Regions from separate parts of the Streptomyces sp. NPDC006197 genome, predicted to be linked through region 2. Evidence: riboswitches for the same ligand, from Rfam matches in the RefSeq annotation. Region 2 holds a riboswitch; each other region holds the start of a gene.
What was found. Region 2 has a riboswitch for cobalamin ahead of cobN (cobaltochelatase subunit CobN). Riboswitches for the same ligand answer to the same signal wherever they lie in the genome.
Positions count from the first base shown of each region.

Region 1: another riboswitch for cobalamin. It lies ahead of ABZ318_RS19190 (prenyltransferase/squalene oxidase repeat-containing protein); the one in region 2 lies ahead of cobN (cobaltochelatase subunit CobN).
Region 3: another riboswitch for cobalamin. It lies ahead of ABZ318_RS10835 (cobalamin biosynthesis protein); the one in region 2 lies ahead of cobN (cobaltochelatase subunit CobN).
Region 4: another riboswitch for cobalamin. It lies ahead of ABZ318_RS30225 (energy-coupling factor ABC transporter permease); the one in region 2 lies ahead of cobN (cobaltochelatase subunit CobN).

Region 1 covers NZ_JBEXSZ010000056.1:14,532-19,108, reverse strand. Annotated here, with positions in the region: gene ABZ318_RS19200 (aldehyde dehydrogenase) at 1-1,352, opposite strand, end outside; gene ABZ318_RS19195 (MBL fold metallo-hydrolase) at 1,474-2,511, shown strand; cobalamin riboswitch at 2,598-2,733, shown strand; gene ABZ318_RS19190 (prenyltransferase/squalene oxidase repeat-containing protein) at 2,807-4,057, shown strand; gene ABZ318_RS19185 (SCO2322 family protein) at 4,066-4,577, shown strand, end outside.
Region 2 covers NZ_JBEXSZ010000006.1:33,071-37,647, forward strand. Annotated here, with positions in the region: gene cobN (cobaltochelatase subunit CobN) at 1-2,041, opposite strand, end outside; cobalamin riboswitch at 2,079-2,218, opposite strand; gene ABZ318_RS03020 (cobalamin biosynthesis protein CobG) at 2,294-3,523, shown strand; gene ABZ318_RS03025 (precorrin-8X methylmutase) at 3,520-4,173, shown strand; gene ABZ318_RS03030 (precorrin-2 C(20)-methyltransferase) at 4,170-4,577, shown strand, end outside.
Region 3 covers NZ_JBEXSZ010000025.1:6,990-11,566, reverse strand. Annotated here, with positions in the region: gene ABZ318_RS10850 (hypothetical protein) at 1-97, opposite strand, end outside; gene ABZ318_RS10845 (inorganic phosphate transporter) at 604-1,872, shown strand; gene ABZ318_RS10840 (hypothetical protein) at 1,889-2,110, shown strand; cobalamin riboswitch at 2,231-2,363, shown strand; gene ABZ318_RS10835 (cobalamin biosynthesis protein) at 2,398-3,372, shown strand; gene ABZ318_RS10830 (cobyric acid synthase) at 3,369-4,577, shown strand, end outside.
Region 4 covers NZ_JBEXSZ010000126.1:2,899-7,475, reverse strand. Annotated here, with positions in the region: gene dhaK (dihydroxyacetone kinase subunit DhaK) at 1-458, shown strand, start outside; gene dhaL (dihydroxyacetone kinase subunit DhaL) at 485-1,105, shown strand; gene ABZ318_RS30230 (PTS fructose transporter subunit IIA) at 1,102-1,548, shown strand; cobalamin riboswitch at 1,627-1,832, shown strand; gene ABZ318_RS30225 (energy-coupling factor ABC transporter permease) at 1,861-2,559, shown strand; gene ABZ318_RS30220 (energy-coupling factor ABC transporter substrate-binding protein) at 2,556-3,044, shown strand; gene cbiQ (cobalt ECF transporter T component CbiQ) at 3,050-3,799, shown strand; gene ABZ318_RS30210 (ATP-binding cassette domain-containing protein) at 3,796-4,577, shown strand, end outside.

The DNA.
Region 1 (4,577 bases), on a different contig from region 2:
GGGCCGAGCATGTCGAGGCTGAAGGTGTTGACGTTGAAGGTGCCGGTGCGCACGGCCCGGGCGAAGTCGACGCCGTGCTCCACGTCCCCGGTCCAGACGCTGCCGCTGAGCCCGAAGTCGGAGTCGTTCGCGATCCGCAGGGCCTCGGCCTCGTCCCCGTACGGCAGGAGGCAGACGACCGGGCCGAAGATCTCCTCGCGGGCGATCCGCATGGAGTTGTCGACGTCGCCGAAGAGGGTCGGTTCGACGTACCAGCCGCGGTCGAGACCGTCCGGGCGGCCGCCGCCGGTGAGCAGCTTCGCGCCCTCCGCCTGGCCGATCCCGATGTAGTCGAGGGAGCGCTGCTGCTGGCGCCGGGCGACGAGCGGGCCGACCTGGGTGGCCGGGTCGAGCGGGTCGCCGACGACGAGCGCGCCGGCCGCGGCGGCGAAGGCCTCGGCGATCTCCTCGTACCGCGAGCGGGGGGCGAGGATGCGGGTCTGGGCCACGCACGCCTGCCCGTTGTTCATCCAGGCGGCGGGGACGATCCCGGCGACGGCGGTCTCCAGGTCGGCGTCCGGCAGGATCACGGCGGCTGACTTGCCGCCCAGTTCGAGGGTGACGCGGGTGAGGTTGCGGGAGGCGACCTCCATGACCCGCTTGCCGGCGGCGACCGAGCCGGTGAAGGAGACCTTGTCGACGCCGGGGTGGCCGACGAGGTACTCGCTGACCTCGCGGTCGGCGGGCAGGATCGACAGGACCCCTTCCGGGAGGCCGGCCTCGGCCGCGATCTCGCCGAGGACGTACGAGTCGAGGGGCGACTCCGGCGAGGGCTTGAGGACCGCCGTGCAGCCGGCGAGCAGCGCGGGGCCCAGCTTGGCGGCGGCGGTGAACTGCGGCACGTTCCACGGGACGACGGCCGCGACGACGCCGACCGGCTCGCGCCGCACGAGCAGCGGCCCGAGGACGCCGGCGCGCCGCTCCTCGTACGGGAAGTCCCGGGCGACGGTGATCGCCGCGTCCCAGACCATCATCGCGCCGAGCGCCTGGGCGAGGACGGACCAGGAGTACGGGGAGCCGTTCTGCGCGCTGATGGCGCGGCCGATCTCCTCGTACCGCGCGGCGATCGCGTCCTTGATGCGGCTGACGACGGCGATCCGCTCCTCGACCGTCGTCCGGGGCCAGGGCCCTTCGTCGAAGGCCCGGCGGGCGGCGGCGACGGCCCGGTCGACGTCGGCCTCGGAGGCGTGCGGGACCCGGCCGATGACCTGCTCGGTGTGCGGGGAGATCACCTCGATCGTCCCGCCGCCCGGGGAAGGGTCGGTCCACTCCCCGCCGATGAACAGCTTTCCGTGCTCCACAAGCTCGGTCATGACCGCTGCCTCCCGAGGAGATGGAATTGCCCACTGGTTTTCTGACGATGCTTCAGAACTGATACCAGTTCTAGTTATGGTGGGCAATGGTCGTACCGGTACCGCAGAGACGAGGACGCTCATGACCCAGGTGACCGAGCACGGCGGAGGCGTCTGGTCCCTGCGGGTGCCCATCCCGGACAATCCGCTGGGCCACACCCTGGTCCACGTCCTCGACACCGGCCGCGGCCCGGTCCTCGTCGACACGGGCTGGGACGACCCGGCCTCCTGGACCGAACTCACCGACGGGCTCACCGCCCTGGGGCTGTCCGTACGGGAGATCCACGGGATCGTCGTCACCCACCACCACCCCGACCACCACGGCCTCTCCGGCCGGGTCCGCGAGGAGTCCGGGGCCTGGATCGCCATGCACGCCGCCGACACGGCCGTCGTCCGCCGCACCCGCGAGTCCGAACCCGGCACCTGGCTCGACTACCTCGCCCGCAAACTCGCCGCCGTCGGCGCCCCCGAGGAGCACATCGCCCCGCTGCGGGCCGCCCGCGCCTCCGGACGGACACGGACCCTGCCCGGCCTCCGCTCGGCCCTTCCCGACCGCGAGATCGTCCCCGGCGAGCTCCTCGACCTGGCCGGACGGCGGCTGCGCGCGATCTGGACGCCCGGCCACACCCCCGGGCACGTCTGCCTCCACCTGGAGGAGGAGCACCCCTCCCGGCTGCCCGGCCACGGCCGGCTCTTCTCCGGCGACCACCTGCTGCCCGGGATCTCCCCGCACATCGGCCTGTACGAGGACCCCGACGAGCTCACCGGGACCGATCCCCTCGGCGACTACCTCGACTCCCTGGAACGGATCGGCCGCCTCGGCGTCGCCGAGGTCCTCCCCGCCCACCAGTACGCCTTCGCCGACGCCGCCGGCCGGGTCCGTGAACTCCTCGACCACCACGAGGAGCGCCTCACCGGCCTCCTCGCCCTCCTCGCGACCCCGCTCACGCCCTGGCAGCTCGCCGAGCGCATGGAGTGGAACCGCCCCTGGGAGCAGATCCCCCACGGCTCCCGCAACATCGCCGTCAGCGAGGCCGAGGCCCATGTCCGCCGCCTGGTGAAGCTCGGACGCGCGGAACCGGTGGCGGGCACGGACCCCGTCACGTACGTCGCGGTGTGAGGGCCCGGCCCCGGACCGTCATGGCCCCCGTCCGCCCGTTCACGCGTGAGCGCGACCGTCCCACCCCCCCGGGGCGGCGGGTGTACGGGCCGGTAGAGTGAGCGGGTCGTCATCATGCCCGTACGGGGGGAAGCCGGTGCGAATCCGGCACTGACCCGCAACCGTGAGCCACCCCTGAAGAGTGGCGAGTCGGAATGCCCCGCCCGGGACGTGACCGCCGGCACCGTCGAGGAATACGGAGCCGGAGCCTGGTGCCCCTGAGGCGTGCCGGTGCCCGGCCCCAGGAGAGGGCCCCATGAACACCGTCCGCCGCGGCGCCGCCGCGCTCGCCGCCGCCGCAGTCGTGCTCGGCACCGGAGCAGCCGGGGCGGCCTCCGCCGCGCCCTCGCCGTCACCCTCCACGGGCACGCTCCCGTCCGGCCTGTACGGCACGAAGGACCCGACGTACGACGGTGTCTGGCGTCAGTCGCTCGCCTTCCTCGCCCAGCGCGGCACCGGCTACCAGCCCGCCGACCGGGCGGTGGACTGGCTCCTGGGCCAGCAGTGCGCCGACGGCTCGTTCGCCTCGTACCGCGCGGACGTGTCGAAGCCCTGCGACGCGAAGACGATGCGGGACACCAACGCCACCGCCGTCGCCCTCCAGGCGCTCCACGCCGTGCGCCGCCAGGCCGCCGCCCCGGAGACGATCGACAAGGCCGTCAAGGCCGGCTCCGACTGGCTGCGGAGCGTGCAGAACAAGGACGGCGGCTGGGGCTACGGCGTCGGCGGCGCGAGCGACGCCAACTCCACCTCGGTCGTCGTCGGCGCGCTCGCCGCGATCGGCGTGCGGCCCGTCTCGTTCACCTCCGCCGAGGGCCGCACCCCGTACGACGCGCTCCTCACCTTCGCCCTGCCCTGCTCGGACAAGGACGGCGCCGGGGCGTTCGCGTACCAGCCGGACAAGACCGGCAAGCTCCTCGCCAACGCCGACGCCACCGCGGCGGCCACCCTCGCCGGGCTCGGCAAGAGCGTCGTCGCCACCAAGGCCTCCCCCGAGCAGCCGACGACCTGCACCGACCTGTCGAAGCCGACCGTCGAGCGGGCCGCGCTGAACGGCGCCTCCTACCTGTCGAAGGCGCTCGCGAAGACCGGCCACCTCACCCTGCCGCCGATGCCGGGCGCCACCGACACCACCGAGCAGCCCGACATCGGCAACACCGCCGACGCCGTCGTCGCGCTCGCCGCGTCCGGCGCCGTGAAGGAGGCCGGGCCGGCCCTGGCGTGGCTGGAGAAGAACTCCGCCGCCTGGGCGAAGGAGGGCGGCCCGGCCGCCTACGCGCAGCTGATCCTGGCGGCCCGCGCGACGGACACCGACCCGCGCGAGTTCGGCACGGCGGACCTGGTCGAGCAGCTCAACGCCACCGGCCCGGCGCCCAAGACGCCGGACACCTCCGCCTCCTCCACCAGCGACGAGGCCGAGTCCGGCTTCGACGTGTGGTGGATCATCGGCATCGGCACGCTCGTCGGCGTCGGCGTCGGCTTCCTCGTGAGCGGCCGCAAGAAGTGACCGCACGGATGCCGGCGCGGGTCACGGGCGCCGCGGCCGGAGCGCTCCTCGCCCTGACCGCGGTCGCGGCGGCCCCGGCGCAGGCGGCCGGCTACCGCTACTGGTCGTTCTGGGAGAGCGACGGCGGGAAGCCGTGGACGTACGCCACACAGGGCCCGGCGACCGCCCGGCCCGCCGACGGCGACGCCCTCGGCTTCCGCTTCGCGATCAGCAACGGCACGGACGACACCTCCCTGCCCTCCGTCGCCCCCGACTTCCCGGGGATCTGCGGGGGCGTGGAGAAGAAGGACGGCACCAAGCGGATAGCGGTCGTCGTCGACTTCGGCGGCCCCGCGGACGCGCCGCCCGGGGAGGCCCCGCCGAAGAAGCTGATCAAGGTCGGCTGCGCGGAGGTCCGCGAGGACGCGACGGGCGCGGAGGCGCTGGCCGCGGTGGCGAAGCCGCTGCGGTACGACGGCTCGGCCATGCTGTGCGGGATCGCGGGCTACCCGGCGCACGGCTGCGGCGAGCAGGTCACGGA
Region 2 (4,577 bases):
TGACCCGGGCCTCGCCCTCCGGCGCGCCGCCGAGGACGTGCAGGCCGTCGCGGATCTGGGCGTCCTTGACCTCGCACAGCCAGCCGTCGACGTGCAGCAGGAAGTCGTCGAAGCCGTCGTCCTCGGGCCGCTCTTCGAGCCCCAGGTCGTGGTCGAGCTTGGCGGCCTGGATCAGGGTCCAGATCTGGGCGCGGATGGCCGGGAGCTTCGCCGGGTCCATCGAGCTGATCTGCGCGTACTCGTCGAGCAGCTGCTCCAGGCGGGCGATGTCGCCGTACGAGTCGGCGCGGGCCATCGGCGGCACCAGGTGGTCGACGAGGGTGGCGTGGACGCGCCGCTTGGCCTGGGTGCCCTCGCCCGGGTCGTTGACGAGGAACGGGTAGACCAGCGGGATGTCGCCGAGGGCCGCGTCGGGGCCGCAGGCGGCGGACAGGCCGGCGTTCTTGCCGGGCAGCCACTCCAGGTTGCCGTGCTTGCCGAGGTGGACCATGGCGTCGGCGCCGAAGCCGCCGTCCTCGGCGCGGGCGGCGATCCAGCGGTAGGCGGCCAGGTAGTGGTGGGACGGCGGAAGATCGGGGTCGTGGTAGATCGCGATCGGGTTCTCGCCGAAGCCGCGCGGCGGCTGGATGAGGATCAGGAGGTTCCCGCGCCGCAGCGCGGCGAGGACGATGTCGCCCTCGGGGTTGCGGGAGCGGTCGAGGAACATCTCGCCGGGCGCGGGGCCCCAGTGCTCCTCCACCTGCTCGCGGAGCTCGGCGGGCAGGGTGGCGTACCAGCGCTTGTAGTCGGCGGCCGGGATGCGGACCGGGTTCTTCGCGAGCTGCTCCTCGGTCAGCCAGTCCTGGTCGTGGCCGCCGGCCTCGATGAGGGCGTAGATCAGCTCGTCGCCGTCGCCGGAGACGAGGCCGGGGAGGTCCTCCACCGGGCCGAAGTCGTAGCCCTCCTCACGGAGGCGGCGCAGGAGCGCGACCGCCGACGCCGGGGTGTCCAGGCCGACGGCGTTGCCGATGCGGGAGTGCTTCGTGGGGTACGCGGAGAGGACGAGCGCCAGCTTCTTCTCGGCGTTCGGGATGTGGCGGAGGCGGGCGTGCCGGACGGCGATCCCGGCGACGCGGGCGGCGCGCTCGGCGTCGGCGACGTACGCGGGCAGACCGTCCTCGTCGATCTCCTTGAAGGAGAAGGGGACGGTGATGAGCCGGCCGTCGAACTCGGGCACGGCGACCTGGCTGGCGGCGTCCAGCGGGGAGAGGCCCTCGTCGTTCTCCTCCCACGCGGACCGCGAGCCGGTCAGGCACAGCGCCTGGAGGATCGGCACGTCGAGCGCGGCGAGCGCGCCCGCGTCCCAGGCCTCTTCGTCGCCTCCGGCCTGCGCCTCGGCGGGCTTGGTGCCGCCGGCGGCGAGGACGGTGGTGACGATGGCGTCGGCCGTACGGAGACGGTCGAGCAGCTCCGGCTCGGGGGCGCGCAGGGACGCCACGTACAGCGGGAGGGCCCGGGCGCCGGCGTCCTCGATCGCCCCGCAGAGGGCGTCGACGAAGGCGGTGTTCCCGCTCATGTGGTGGGCGCGGTAGTAGAGCACGGCGACGGTCGGGCCGGTCTCGTTCCGGACGGTCCGCTCCAGGGGGCCCCAGGTGGGGGCGGCGGCCGGGGCCTCGAAGCCGTGGCCGGTGAGCAGGACGGTGTCGGAGAGGAAGCGGGCCAGCTGCTCCAGGTTCCCGGGGCCGCCGTGCGCCAGGTAGGCGTGGGCCTCGGTGGCGACGCCGATCGGGACGGTGGAGGCCTCCATGAGCTGGGCGTCGGGGGCCTGCTCGCCGCTGAGGACGACGACCGGCTTCCCGGCGGCGAGGACCGCGTCCAGGCCCTCCTGCCAGGAGCGGACGCCGCCGAGGAGGCGGACGACGACCAGGTCGGCGCCGTCGAGGAGGGCCGGGAGGTCGGCGAGCGGAAGGCGGGAGGGGTTGGCGAAGCGGTACTCCACCGGCCCTCCGGCCGCGCGGGCGCTGAGCAGGTCGGTGTCGGAGTGCGACAGCAGCAGGAGCATGGCGAGCTCAGGCCTTCCTCGGGGTTGTCCGCGCCCCGGGTGGTCGTGTGGACGGCAGGAGTTCCTGACTCACCCGTGCCATCGCTGGTACGGGTTCACAGTGGCGGGACCGCGCCGGATTCTCACCGGGCTTCCTCCCCGGGGCCCTGGGACCCCATGCCGATCTGCATCCTAGATCGTGCCGTCTCCGGGCCGGAGGGAACCGGGGAGTCGGCCGGATCACACCCGGTGGTCAGCCGGTTCCCCGTGGGTATGCTCGCCGCCATGCCGCCCACCCCGCCCCCGACGCCCGAACCGGGCGAACCTCGCATACGGGACCGTGGCGACGCCTGCCCCGGGGCGCTGCGCCTGCACCCCGCCGACGACGGACGCCTCGCCCGACTGCGCCTGCCCGCAGGCCGCCTGACGGGCCGTCAGGCCGAGGTCCTGGCCCGCGCCGCCGAGACCCTCGGCGACGGGCGGATCAGCATCACCTCACGCGGCAACGCGGAGCTGCGCGGCCTCGGCGAAGGCTGCGGGGCGGAGCTCGCGGAGCTCCTGGCCGGGGCCGGTCTGCTGCCCTCCCCCACCCACGAACGCGTCCGCAACATCGTGGCCTCGCCCGGCGCGGAACTCGACGGACTCGGCTGTGCGGACGTGCAGTTGTGGGCGCGCGCACTGGACGCCGCCCTGTGCGCCGAGCCCCGGGCCGCGTCCCTTTCGGGACGGTTCCTGTTCGTCCTCGACGACGGGCGCGGGGACGTCGCCGGACTCGGCGGCGATGTGAGCTTGATCGCAGGCCAGGACGGGTCCGTCCTCCTCCGGCTCGGCTCCCGGGCCTTCCGTCTCGCCGCCGACGACGCCGTACGGGCCGCCCTCGCCGCCGCCCTCGCGTTCCTCGACGCCGCCGAGGCCGCCGGGAACGGGGCCTGGCGGCCGCACGAGCTGCCCGACGGGCACGTCCCCGACTGGGCCGGGGCCCTCGCACGGGCCGGGATCACGGCGGAGCCCGTACCCGTACCGCCGCTTCCCGTGTCCCGGCCGCCCGCGCCCGGGCCGCTCGGCGAGCACGCCCTGCACGTCCTCGCCCCCCTCGGCCGGCTGACCGCCGCGCAGCTGCGGGCCCTGGCCGACGGGGCCGGCGAGCTGCGGTTCACGCCCTGGCGCGGGGTGGTCGCCGTCGAGGCCCGTGCCGACCGGCTGCCCGGCCTGGAGACGCACGGCCTGGTCACCCGGCCCGACCTGCCCTCGGTCGGGGTCAGCGCCTGCACCGGACGGCCCGGCTGCGCCAAGTCCCTCGCCGACGTCAGGACCGTCGCCCTCGCCGCACCCGCGGGGCCGCTGCCCGTGCACTTCTCCGGGTGCGAACGCCGCTGCGGGCACCCGCACGGCACCTGGGTCGACGTCCTCGCCACCGGCGACGACGCCTACCTGGTGGACGGCGTCCCCACCCCCCGTACCTCCCTGCCCGAAGCAGTGACCACGGCCCGCACGACGAGATGAGCGAGAGCAACAGGATGTTCGACTACGAGAAGGACGGGACGGAGATCTACCGCCGGTCCTTTGCCACGATCCGCGCCGAGGCGGACCTCGCGGGCCTGCCCGCCGACGTCGCCCAGGTGGCGGTCCGGATGATCCACGCCTGCGGCATGACCGACCTCGTGCAGGACATCGCGTACTCCCCGGGCGTCGTCGCGAGCGCCCGCGCCGCCCTCCGCGCCGGCGCGCCCGTCCTCTGCGACGCCCAGATGGTCGCCAGCGGCGTCACCCGCAAGCGGCTGCCCGCCGACAACGAGGTGCTCTGCGCCCTCTCCGACCCGGCCGTGCCCGGCCTCGCCGCCGAGCTGGGCACCACCCGCTCCGCCGCCGCGCTCGAACTGTGGCGGGACCGCCTCGAAGGCTCCGTCGTCGCCATCGGCAACGCCCCGACCGCCCTCTTCCACCTCCTGGAGATGGTCGCGAAGGGCGCGGGGAAGCCCGCCGCCGTCCTCGGCATCCCGGTCGGCTTCATCGGCGCCGCCGAGTCCAAGGACGCCCTCGCCGAGAACACCCTCGGCCTCGACTACCTGGTCGTACGGGGCCGGCGCGGCGGCAGCGCGATGACGGCCGCCGCGATCAACGCCCTCGCCCACGAAGCGGAGATCCAGGCATGACCACCCCGACCGGCAAGCTCTACGGCGTGGGCCTCGGCCCCGGCGACCCGAACCTGATGACCGTCGCCGCCGTGAAGGCGATCGCCGAGGCCGACGTCGTCGCCTACCACTCGGCCCGCCACGGCCGCTCCATAGCCCGCTCCATCGCCGCCGAGCACATCCGCGAGGACCACGTCGAGGAGCGGCTGATGTACCCGCTCACGGTGGAGACCACGGACCACCCGGGCGGCTACCGGGGCGCCCTGAACGACTTCTACGAGGAGGCCTCGGCCCGCCTCGCCGCCCACCTCGACGCCGGCCGCACCGTCGCCGTCCTCGCCGAGGGCGACCCGCTCTTCTACGGCTCGTACCAGCACATGCACAAGCGGCTCGCCGACCGCTACGACACGACCGTCATCCCCGGC
Region 3 (4,577 bases), on a different contig from region 2:
GGGCGACGTCGCTGGCGTACCGGCCGGCCGCGATCGCGGCCGCGCCGACACCGATCAGGGTGGTGACGGCCGCTGCCGTCGCTGTAGCCGGGCGCACGCTCCCAGTCTCGGCAGGGCGGGGTGGAGCTGCCACCGGACGGACCCGGCCGGGGTGGACCGCGGCGGGACCGGGGGGTCACCTGGGGCGGATCGCGGCGGGACCGGGGGGTCACCTGGGGCGGATCGCGGCGGGACCGGGGGTCCACCTGGAGCGGATCGCGGCGGGACCGGAGGGCCGCCCGGGGTGGACCGCGGCGGGCCGGAGGGGTCGCCCCGGGGAGTGACGTGGGTCTCCTCCAGGGGGTCCCCCGGCCGGATGGTCCTGTCCAGGGGGTGGAACCGGGTGCCGGGGGAGGAAGCGGGGCAGGTCGCACGTGCCCCGGGAAGGGCGGGATCACCCGGGTTGCGCGGTGACCGCATCGTGGACGCCGCGCCCTCCGGGGCGGGAAGCGGAACCTCTTGACACCGGATAGGGACACCACGCCGCCCGCCCCAGTTCATCTTCCGTTCACCCAGGTTGCTTACGTTCGACGAGCCACTGACGTCAAACGATTGCCTGGGTAAATGGAACACATCACGCTGCTGCTCGCCATTGTGGTCGTGACAGCTCTCGTGTTCGATTTCACGAACGGTTTCCACGACACCGCCAACGCGATGGCCACGACCATCTCGACCGGTGCACTCAAGCCCAAGACGGCGGTGGCCATGTCCGCCGTGCTGAACCTCGTCGGCGCGTTCCTGTCCGTGGAGGTCGCCAAGACGATCTCCAAGGGACTGGTCAACGAAGAAGGCATCCAGCCCGAAGTGATCCTCGCCGCGCTCGTCGGCGCGATCCTCTGGAACCTGGTGACCTGGCTGGTCGGACTGCCCTCCAGCTCCTCCCACGCCCTGATGGGCGGCCTCATCGGCGCGACCGTCGCCTCGATCGGCGTCAGCGGTGTCAACGGCGAGGTCGTCGTCACCAAGGTCCTCATCCCGGCCGTCGCCGCGCCGATCGTCGCGGGCATCGCCTCGATGCTGGCCACGAAGCTGACGTACAAGATCGGCGCCAGGACCGACGAGAAGGACACGGCCAAGGGCTACCGGGCCGGCCAGATCGCCTCCGCCGGTCTCGTCTCCCTCGCCCACGGCACCAACGACGCCCAGAAGACGATGGGCATCATCACCCTCGCCCTGGTCGCCGGCGGCGCCCTCGCCCCCGGCTCCAACCCGCCCGTCTGGGTCATCGTCTCCGCCGGTCTGGCGATCGCGCTCGGCACCTACCTCGGCGGCTGGCGCATCATCCGCACCATGGGCAAGGGCCTCACGGACCTCCAGCCGCAGCAGGGCTTCGCCGCCCAGACCAGCGCGGCCACGACCATCCTGGCCTCCTCCCACCTCGGCTTCTCGCTCTCCACCACCCACGTCGTCTCGGGTGGCGTCATGGGCGCGGGCCTCGGCCGCAAGGGCGGTGTCGTCCGCTGGTCGACCGCCACCCGCATGTTCGTCGCCTGGGGCCTGACCCTGCCGGCCGCCGGCCTGGTCGGCGCGGGTGCCGAGTACGTCGCCCGCCAGGGCGACTGGGGCGTCTACGTCGTCGCGGCCTTCCTGATCGCCTCCTGCCTCGGCATCTGGCTCGTCTCCCGCCGCCAGGTGGTCGACCACACCAACGTCAACGACGTCGAGACCGACGCCGAGACCGAGCCCGCGGGCGTCGTGACCACCGCGATCGCGGCCGTCACCCCGCCGCCGGCCGGCTCCGTCGCCGCCGTCGCGGACGAGGACCTGAAGACCACCATCCCCGCGCCGGTCCCCACGGACCCGGCCGCTCCCCCGGCCCCCGCCGCGGTCTAAGGAACTGGAACCAAGCATGAAGATCGACTGGGCAGCCCTCGGCTCCGTCTTCGGAGTCAGCCTCGGGGCGACCGTCGCCCTCGTGGGCCTCTTCACCCTCGGTGTCATCGGCCTCTCCAAGCAGGAGCGGGCCGCCGCGCAGGGAGGCTCCGCCACCCTGGCCCGCACCGGCGCCTACGCCGCTTTCGGCCTGTGCCTGGCGGCCGTGGCGTACGGCATCTACCTGATCGTCGCCTGACGCTCCCGTCACCTCGGCCGGGCGGCCCGCATCCTCGGATGCGGGCCGCTCGGCCGTCGTGTTTGTGGTGCTTCGCACAGTGACGCGGTGCAGGTCAAGGGTGAGTTGACGGCTGTTCTCGGCCCGTGGTGGACTGCCGAGGCCATTACGGCGGCAGTAGAGGAAGTCCGGTGCGAATCCGGCGCGGTCCCGCCACTGTGACCGGATCCCACGGGTCCGGGAGTCAGGAACTCTCGCCGCCGGTCACGTCGATCCAGGGCGCGGACCCTGAGTGAGGACAGAGCGCCATGCCCGGCCTCGGCCGCAGCGTCTCCCCAGCCACCGGTGTCTTCGCGTACGGCGCGGCCCTGGGCCTCGCCGTCGATCTGCTCGTCGGCGACCCCCGCCGCGGACACCCCGTCGCCGCCTTCGGACGCGCGGCGGGCCGCGTCGAGCGGGCCCTGTGGCGCGACCACCGCGGCTGGGGCGCCCTGCACACCGCCGTCTGCGCCGGCGCCACCGTCGCGGCCGGCGCCCTCGCCGCCCGTACGGCACGGGGCAGCCGCGCCGGATCCGTCGCGCTCACCGCGGCGGCCGTCTGGGCCGTCGTCGGCGGTACGACCCTGGGGCGCGAGGCCCGCGCGATCGGCGGTGCCCTCGCCGCCGGGGACCTGGAGGTGGCCCGGGAACGGCTGCCGCACCTGTGCGGACGCGACCCGCAGTCCCTCGACGGTCCCGCGATGGCCCGCGCGGTCGTCGAGTCCGTCGCCGAGAACACCTCCGACGCCGTGGTCGGCGCCCTCTTCTGGGGAGCCGTCGCGGGCGTGCCGGGGCTGGTCGGCTTCCGGGCCGTCAACACCCTCGACGCGATGGTCGGCCACAAGTCGCCCCGGTACCGCCGGTACGGCTGGGCCTCGGCCCGCCTCGACGACCTGGCCGGCTGGCCCGGGGCCCGGCTGACCGCCGCGCTCGCGACCGTCGCCGGCGGAGACCCGCGCGGAGCCGTACGGGCCTGGCGGGCGGACGCCGCGAAGCACCCGAGCCCGAACGCGGGACCGGTCGAGGCCTCCTTCGCGGGCGCCCTCGGCGTGCGGCTCGGGGGGACCCTCTCGTACGCCGGGCGGGTCGAGCACCGGCCCGTCCTCAACGCGGAGGGGCGGCCCGTCGAGGTCGCCGACATCGACCGCGCGGTCCGGCTGTCCCGCCGGATCACCGGACTGACCCTGGCCGCCTGCGTGGGCGGCCGCATGATCGCGAGCGCGCTGAAGCGGAGGAACGCATGAGGGGTGGGGGGCTGCTCGTCGCCGGGACCACGTCCGACGCGGGCAAGAGCGTCGTCACGGCCGGCATCTGCCGCTGGCTGGTCCGGCAGGGCGTCAAGGTCGCGCCGTTCAAGGGACAGAACATGTCCCTGAACTCCTTCGTCACCCGGGAGGGCGCCGAGATCGGCCGGGCGCAGGCCATGCAGGCGCAGGCCGCGCGGGTGGAGCCGACCGCGCTCATGAACCCGGTGCTGCTCAAGCCCGGCAGCGACCGCTCCAGTCAGGTCGTCCTCATGGGCAAGCCGGTCGGCGAGCTCAGCGCCCGGGGCTACCACGGCGGGCGGCAGAAGGAACTCTTCGAGCCGGTCCTGGCGTGCCTGGAGGAACTGCGGGGCACGTATGACGCCGTGATCTGCGAGGGGGCGGGCAGTCCGGCCGAGATCAACCTGCGGCGCACGGACATCGTGAACATGGGCATCGCGCGGGCCGCGAAGCTCCCCGTGGTCGTCGTCGGGGACATCGACCGGGGCGGGGTCTTCGCCCAGTTCTTCGGGACGACGGCGCTGCTCTCGCCGGAGGACCAGTCACTCGTCGCCGGATACCTGGTGAACAAGTTCCGGGGCGACGTGAGCCTGCTCGAACCGGGCCTCGACATGCTGCACGGGCTCACCGGCCGCCGGACCTTCGGCGTCCTGCCGTACGCGCACGGGCTCGGGATCGACGAGGAGGACGGCCTGCGGGTCTCGCTGCGGGGCACCGTCCGCGAGTCGGTCGTCGCGCCGCCGCTCGGCGAGGACGTGCTGCGGGTCGCCGTGTGCGCCGTGCCGCTGATGTCCAACTTCACGGACGTCGACGCCCTGGCCGCCGAGCCGGGCGTCGTCGTCCGGTTCGTGGACCGGCCCGAGGAGCTCGTCGACGCGGACCTCGTCGTCGTCCCGGGCACCCGGGGCACGGTGAAGGCGCTGGCGTGGCTGCGCGAGCGGGGGCTCGCCGACGCCCTCGTCCGGCGCGCGGCCGAGGGCCGGCCCGTGCTGGGCATCTGCGGCGGCTTCCAGGCCCTCGGCGAGCGCATCGAGGACGAGGTCGAGTCGAAGGCCGGCGTGGTCGACGGGCTCGGGCTGCTGCCCGTACGGGTCCGGTTCGGGGTCGAGAAGACCCTCGCCCGGCCGGTCGGCGAGGCGCTCGGCGAGCGGGTCGAGGGGTACGAGATCCACCACGGGGTGGCC
Region 4 (4,577 bases), on a different contig from region 2:
GGGTGAACGAGCGGTGCCGGTCCTTCGGGGTGGCCCTGAGCGCCTGCACGACCCCCGCCAAGGGCAGCCCGACCTTCGACCTCCCGGAAGGGGAGCTGGAGTTGGGGATCGGCATCCACGGCGAGCCCGGCCGGGAGCGACGGGCCATGATGACCTCGCGGGAGATCGCCGACTTCGCCGTCGACGCCGTCGTGGAGGACCTGCGCCCGTCCGCGCCCGTCATCGCCCTGGTGAACGGGATGGGCGGGACACCGCTCCTGGAGCTGTACGGGTTCAATGCCGAGGTGCAGCGGGTGCTCGGCGAGCGGAAGGTGCCGGTGGCCCGGACGCTGGTCGGGAACTACGTGACCTCGCTCGACATGGCGGGATGCTCGGTGACCCTGTGCGAGGTCGACGAGGAGCTGCTGCGCCTGTGGGACGCGCCGGTGCGGACGCCCGCGCTGCGCTGGGGCCGGTGACAGCGGGGATGGGAAGGGGGAGCGAGATGGCGGAGACCTTCGGCGCCGGGTTCCTGGTGCGCTGGCTGGCCGCGGTGGCCGAGGACGTCGACCGGGAGGCGGACCGTCTCACCGAGCTGGATTCGGCCATCGGCGACGCCGATCACGGAGCCAATCTCAAGCGGGGGTTCGCCGCCGTGACGGAGACCCTGGCGAAGGAGCCGCCCGCGAACCCGGGCGCGGTGCTCACCACCGCCGGACGGCAGCTCATCTCCACCGTCGGCGGTGCTTCGGGACCGCTGTACGGGACGCTGCTGCGGCGCGCCGGGAAGACCCTGGGCGAGGACGGGGAGGTCACCCGGGAGCGGTTGGCGGAGGCGCTCGGCGTCGGTGTGGCCGCCGTGTCGCAGCTGGGCGGTGCCCAGGTGGGCGACAAGACGATGCTGGACGCGCTCGTGCCGGGCGTGGAAGGACTGCGGAGCTCGTACGAGGCGGCCCGCGCCGCCGCCGAGGAGGGCGCCCTCGCGACCGTGCCCCTCCAGGCGCGCAAGGGCAGGGCCAGTTATCTCGGGGAGCGGTCGGTCGGGCACCAGGATCCGGGGGCGACGTCGTCGGCGCTGCTCTTCGCGGCCCTCGCCGACACCGCCCGCGCGGAGGGCGCGCGATGAGCCCGGAGGGCTCGGCCTCGGAGGGCCCGGTTCCGGAGGGCTCGGCGGTCGTGGGCATCGTGCTCGTCTCGCACAGCGCGGCGGTCGCGACGGCGGTCGTCGAACTGGCCCGTGGCCTCGCGGGCGGCGGTGACCTCGCCCCGGTCCTGCCCGCGGGCGGGACGCCGGACGGTGGCCTCGGAACGAGTTCCGAGCTGATCCGCGGGGCCGCCAAGGCCGTCGACCGAGGGGCCGGGGTCGCGCTCCTCGTCGACCTGGGCAGCGCGGTCCTCACCGTGAAGGCGCTGCTCGCCGAGGGCGACGAACTGCCCGAGGGCTCCCGCCTGGTGGACGCGCCGTTCGTCGAGGGCGCGGTGGCCGCGCTGGTGACGGCGAGCGCCGGCGGGGATCTCGACGCGGTGGCGGCGGCGGCCTCGGAGGCGTACGCCTACCGCAAGGAGTGACCACGGGGACCGGGTGCGTGCAGTGACCGGAGGGGCGCGCCGCGTGGTGGCCGTGTTGTGATCCAGCAGGTCAACCCACTAATGTCGCAGGGCCTTGGTGTACGGGAAACCGGTGCGGTACCGGTGCGGCCCTCGCCACTGTGATCGGGAGGTCCGGCTCCACCCCCGGGGGAACACCTCGGGGAAGCCACTGGACCGTCGCGGGAGACCGCGACGGTGTGGGAAGGCGGAGTCGGGCCGTATGACCGTCAGCCAGGAGACCGGCCAGGGTGCGTTGTCCATCCACGAGGTGCTGGAGAGGGTCTCCCGATCATGCATATAGCCGAGGGGTACCTACCCCCTGCGCACGCCGCCGCCTGGGGCGTCGCGGCCGCTCCGTTCGTCGTCCACGGGGTGCGCGCGCTGACCCGCGAGGTGCGGTCGAACCCCGAATCCACTCTGTTGCTCGGTGCCTCCGGCGCCTTCACCTTCGTCCTGTCGGCGCTCAAGCTGCCTTCGGTCACCGGTAGTTGTTCGCATCCGACCGGTACGGGGCTCGGCGCGATCCTGTTCCGGCCGCCGATCATGGCGGTCCTCGGGACGATCACCCTGCTCTTCCAGGCCCTGCTGCTCGCGCACGGCGGACTGACCACGCTCGGCGCGAACGCCTTCTCCATGGCGATCGTCGGACCCTGGGCGGGATACGGGACGTACCGGCTGCTCCGGCGGTTCGGCGCGCCCCTGATGGTGGCCGTCTTCTTCGGCGCGTTCGTCGCCGACCTCTCCACGTACTGCGTCACCAGCGTGCAGCTGGCCCTGGCGTTCCCCGACCCCGGCAGCGGTGTGCCCGGCGCGCTGGCCAAGTTCGGCGGGATCTTCGCCGTGACCCAGATTCCGCTGGCGGTGAGCGAGGGCCTGCTCACGGTGCTCGTGATGCGGCTGCTCACCCAGTCCAGCAAGGGCGAGCTGACGCGCCTCGGCGTCCTCGGCCGGCCGCGGGCGGAGCAGCCCGAGGAGGTGGTCGCGCGATGAGCCGGAACGCGAAGGTCAACACGCTGCTGCTGCTCCTCGTCGCCGCGCTCGCGGTCCTGCCGCTCGCGCTGGGCCTCGGCGACCACAAGGAGCAGCCGTTCAGCGGGTCCGACAGCGAGGCGGAGACCGCGATCACGGAGCTCCAGCCGGACTACAAGCCGTGGTTCAGCCCGCTGTACGAGCCGCCGTCCGGCGAGATCGAGTCGGCGCTCTTCGCCCTCCAGGCGGCGCTCGGCGCCGGTGTCCTGGCGTACTACTTCGGCCTGCGGCGCGGCCGCCGCCAGGGCGCGGCGAAGGCCGCGGAGGCGGCGGGGGCGAAGGGTGCGGCGGCGGAGGACGATCCCGTCGGGGGCGGCGATTCCGATACGGCGAGGGGTGGGCCCGAGTCCGGTGCCGCGAGCGGCGGGTCCCGGTTCGTCGTCGGTGGTGCGGGGGTCCCCGGGGCCGACGACGGTTCCGTTCCGTTCGACGGTACGGGCGCGTAGCGCCGATGCTGCCGATCGACGCGGCGGCGCACAGCAGTCGCTGGCGCCGCCGCCATCCCGTGGAGAAGGCCGCCCTCGGCTTCGGTCTGACGTTGTGCGCCGTCTCCCTGCCGCCGTGGCCGGGAGCGCTGCTCGTGGCGGCGGCCACGCTCGCGGTGCTGCTCGGTCCGGCCGGTGTGCCGGGTCGTCAGCTGTGGCGGGCGTTCCGCATCCCGCTCGGTTTCTGTGTCACGGGGGCCGTTCCGCTGCTCTTCGAGGTGGGCGGTGCGCGCGGGCTCGTGGCCCTCGCGCCCGGCGGTCCCGTGCACGCGGGCGAGCTGCTCCTTCGGACCGCCTCGGCCTCGCTGGGGGTGCTGCTCTTCGCCTTCACGACGCCGGTGTCCGACGTGCTGCCCCGGCTCGTCCGGGCGGGCGTCCCGGCGCCCGTGGTGGACGTGGCGCTCGTGATGTACCGGATCATCTTCCTGCTGCTCGACTCGCTGGCGAAGATCCGGCAGGCCCAGGCGGCCCGGCTCGGGCACACCAGCCGGGCCGCGACCTGGCGTTCGCTCGCCGGTCTCGGCGCGACGACGTTCGTACGGGCCTTCGACCGGGCGCAGCGCCTGCAGTCGGGGCTCGCCGGACGCGGTTACGACGGGACGCTGCGGGTCCTGGTGCCGGCCTGCGCGGTCTCCCGGCGGTTCCTCACGGCGACGGGCGTCCTCCTCGCGGGGCTCGTCGCCCTCACCCTCGTACTGGAAAGGTTCCTTCCGTGACGTCTCCGACGCCGACGAAGCCCGTCGTGGAGCTGGTGAAGGCGGGTTTCGCCTATGAGGACGGGCCCGCGGTCCTGTCGGGCGTGGACTTCTCTGTGGCGGAGGGGCGCGCGATCGCGCTCCTCGGCCGCAACGGCAGCGGCAAGACGACTCTGCTGCGGCTCCTCAGCGGGGGCCTGCGGTGCGGGAGCGGGTCGCTGCTCCTGGACGGAGCCGAGGTGGCGTACGACCGGAAGGGGCTGACCCGGCTGCGGACCACCGTGCAGCTGGTCGTGCAGGATCCGGACGACCAGCTGTTCGCGGCCTCGGTCGGCCAGGACGTGTCGTTCGGTCCGACGAACCTGGGGCTGCCGGAGGAGGAGGTGCGGCTCCGGGTGCGGGAGGCCCTGGAGGCGCTGGACATCACGGCCCTGGAGGACCGGCCGACGCATCTGCTGTCGTACGGGCAGCGGAAGCGGGCCGCGATCGCGGGCGCCGTGGCGATGCGGCCCCGGGTGCTGATCATGGACGAGCCGACGGCCGGGCTCGACCCGCACGGGCAGGAGCGGCTGCTCGACGCCCTCGCCCGGCTGCGGGAGGCGGGGACGACGGTGGTGATGGCGACGCACGACGTGGATCTGGCGCTGCGCTGGGCCGACGAGGCGGCGGTGCTCTCCCCCGCCGGTCTGCGCACCGGTCCGGTCGCCGAGCTCCTCGCGGACGACGACCTGCTGGCCGCGGCCCGGCTGCGCCGGCCCTGGGGCACGTCGGTGGCCCGTGTCCTGCGGGCGCACGGTCT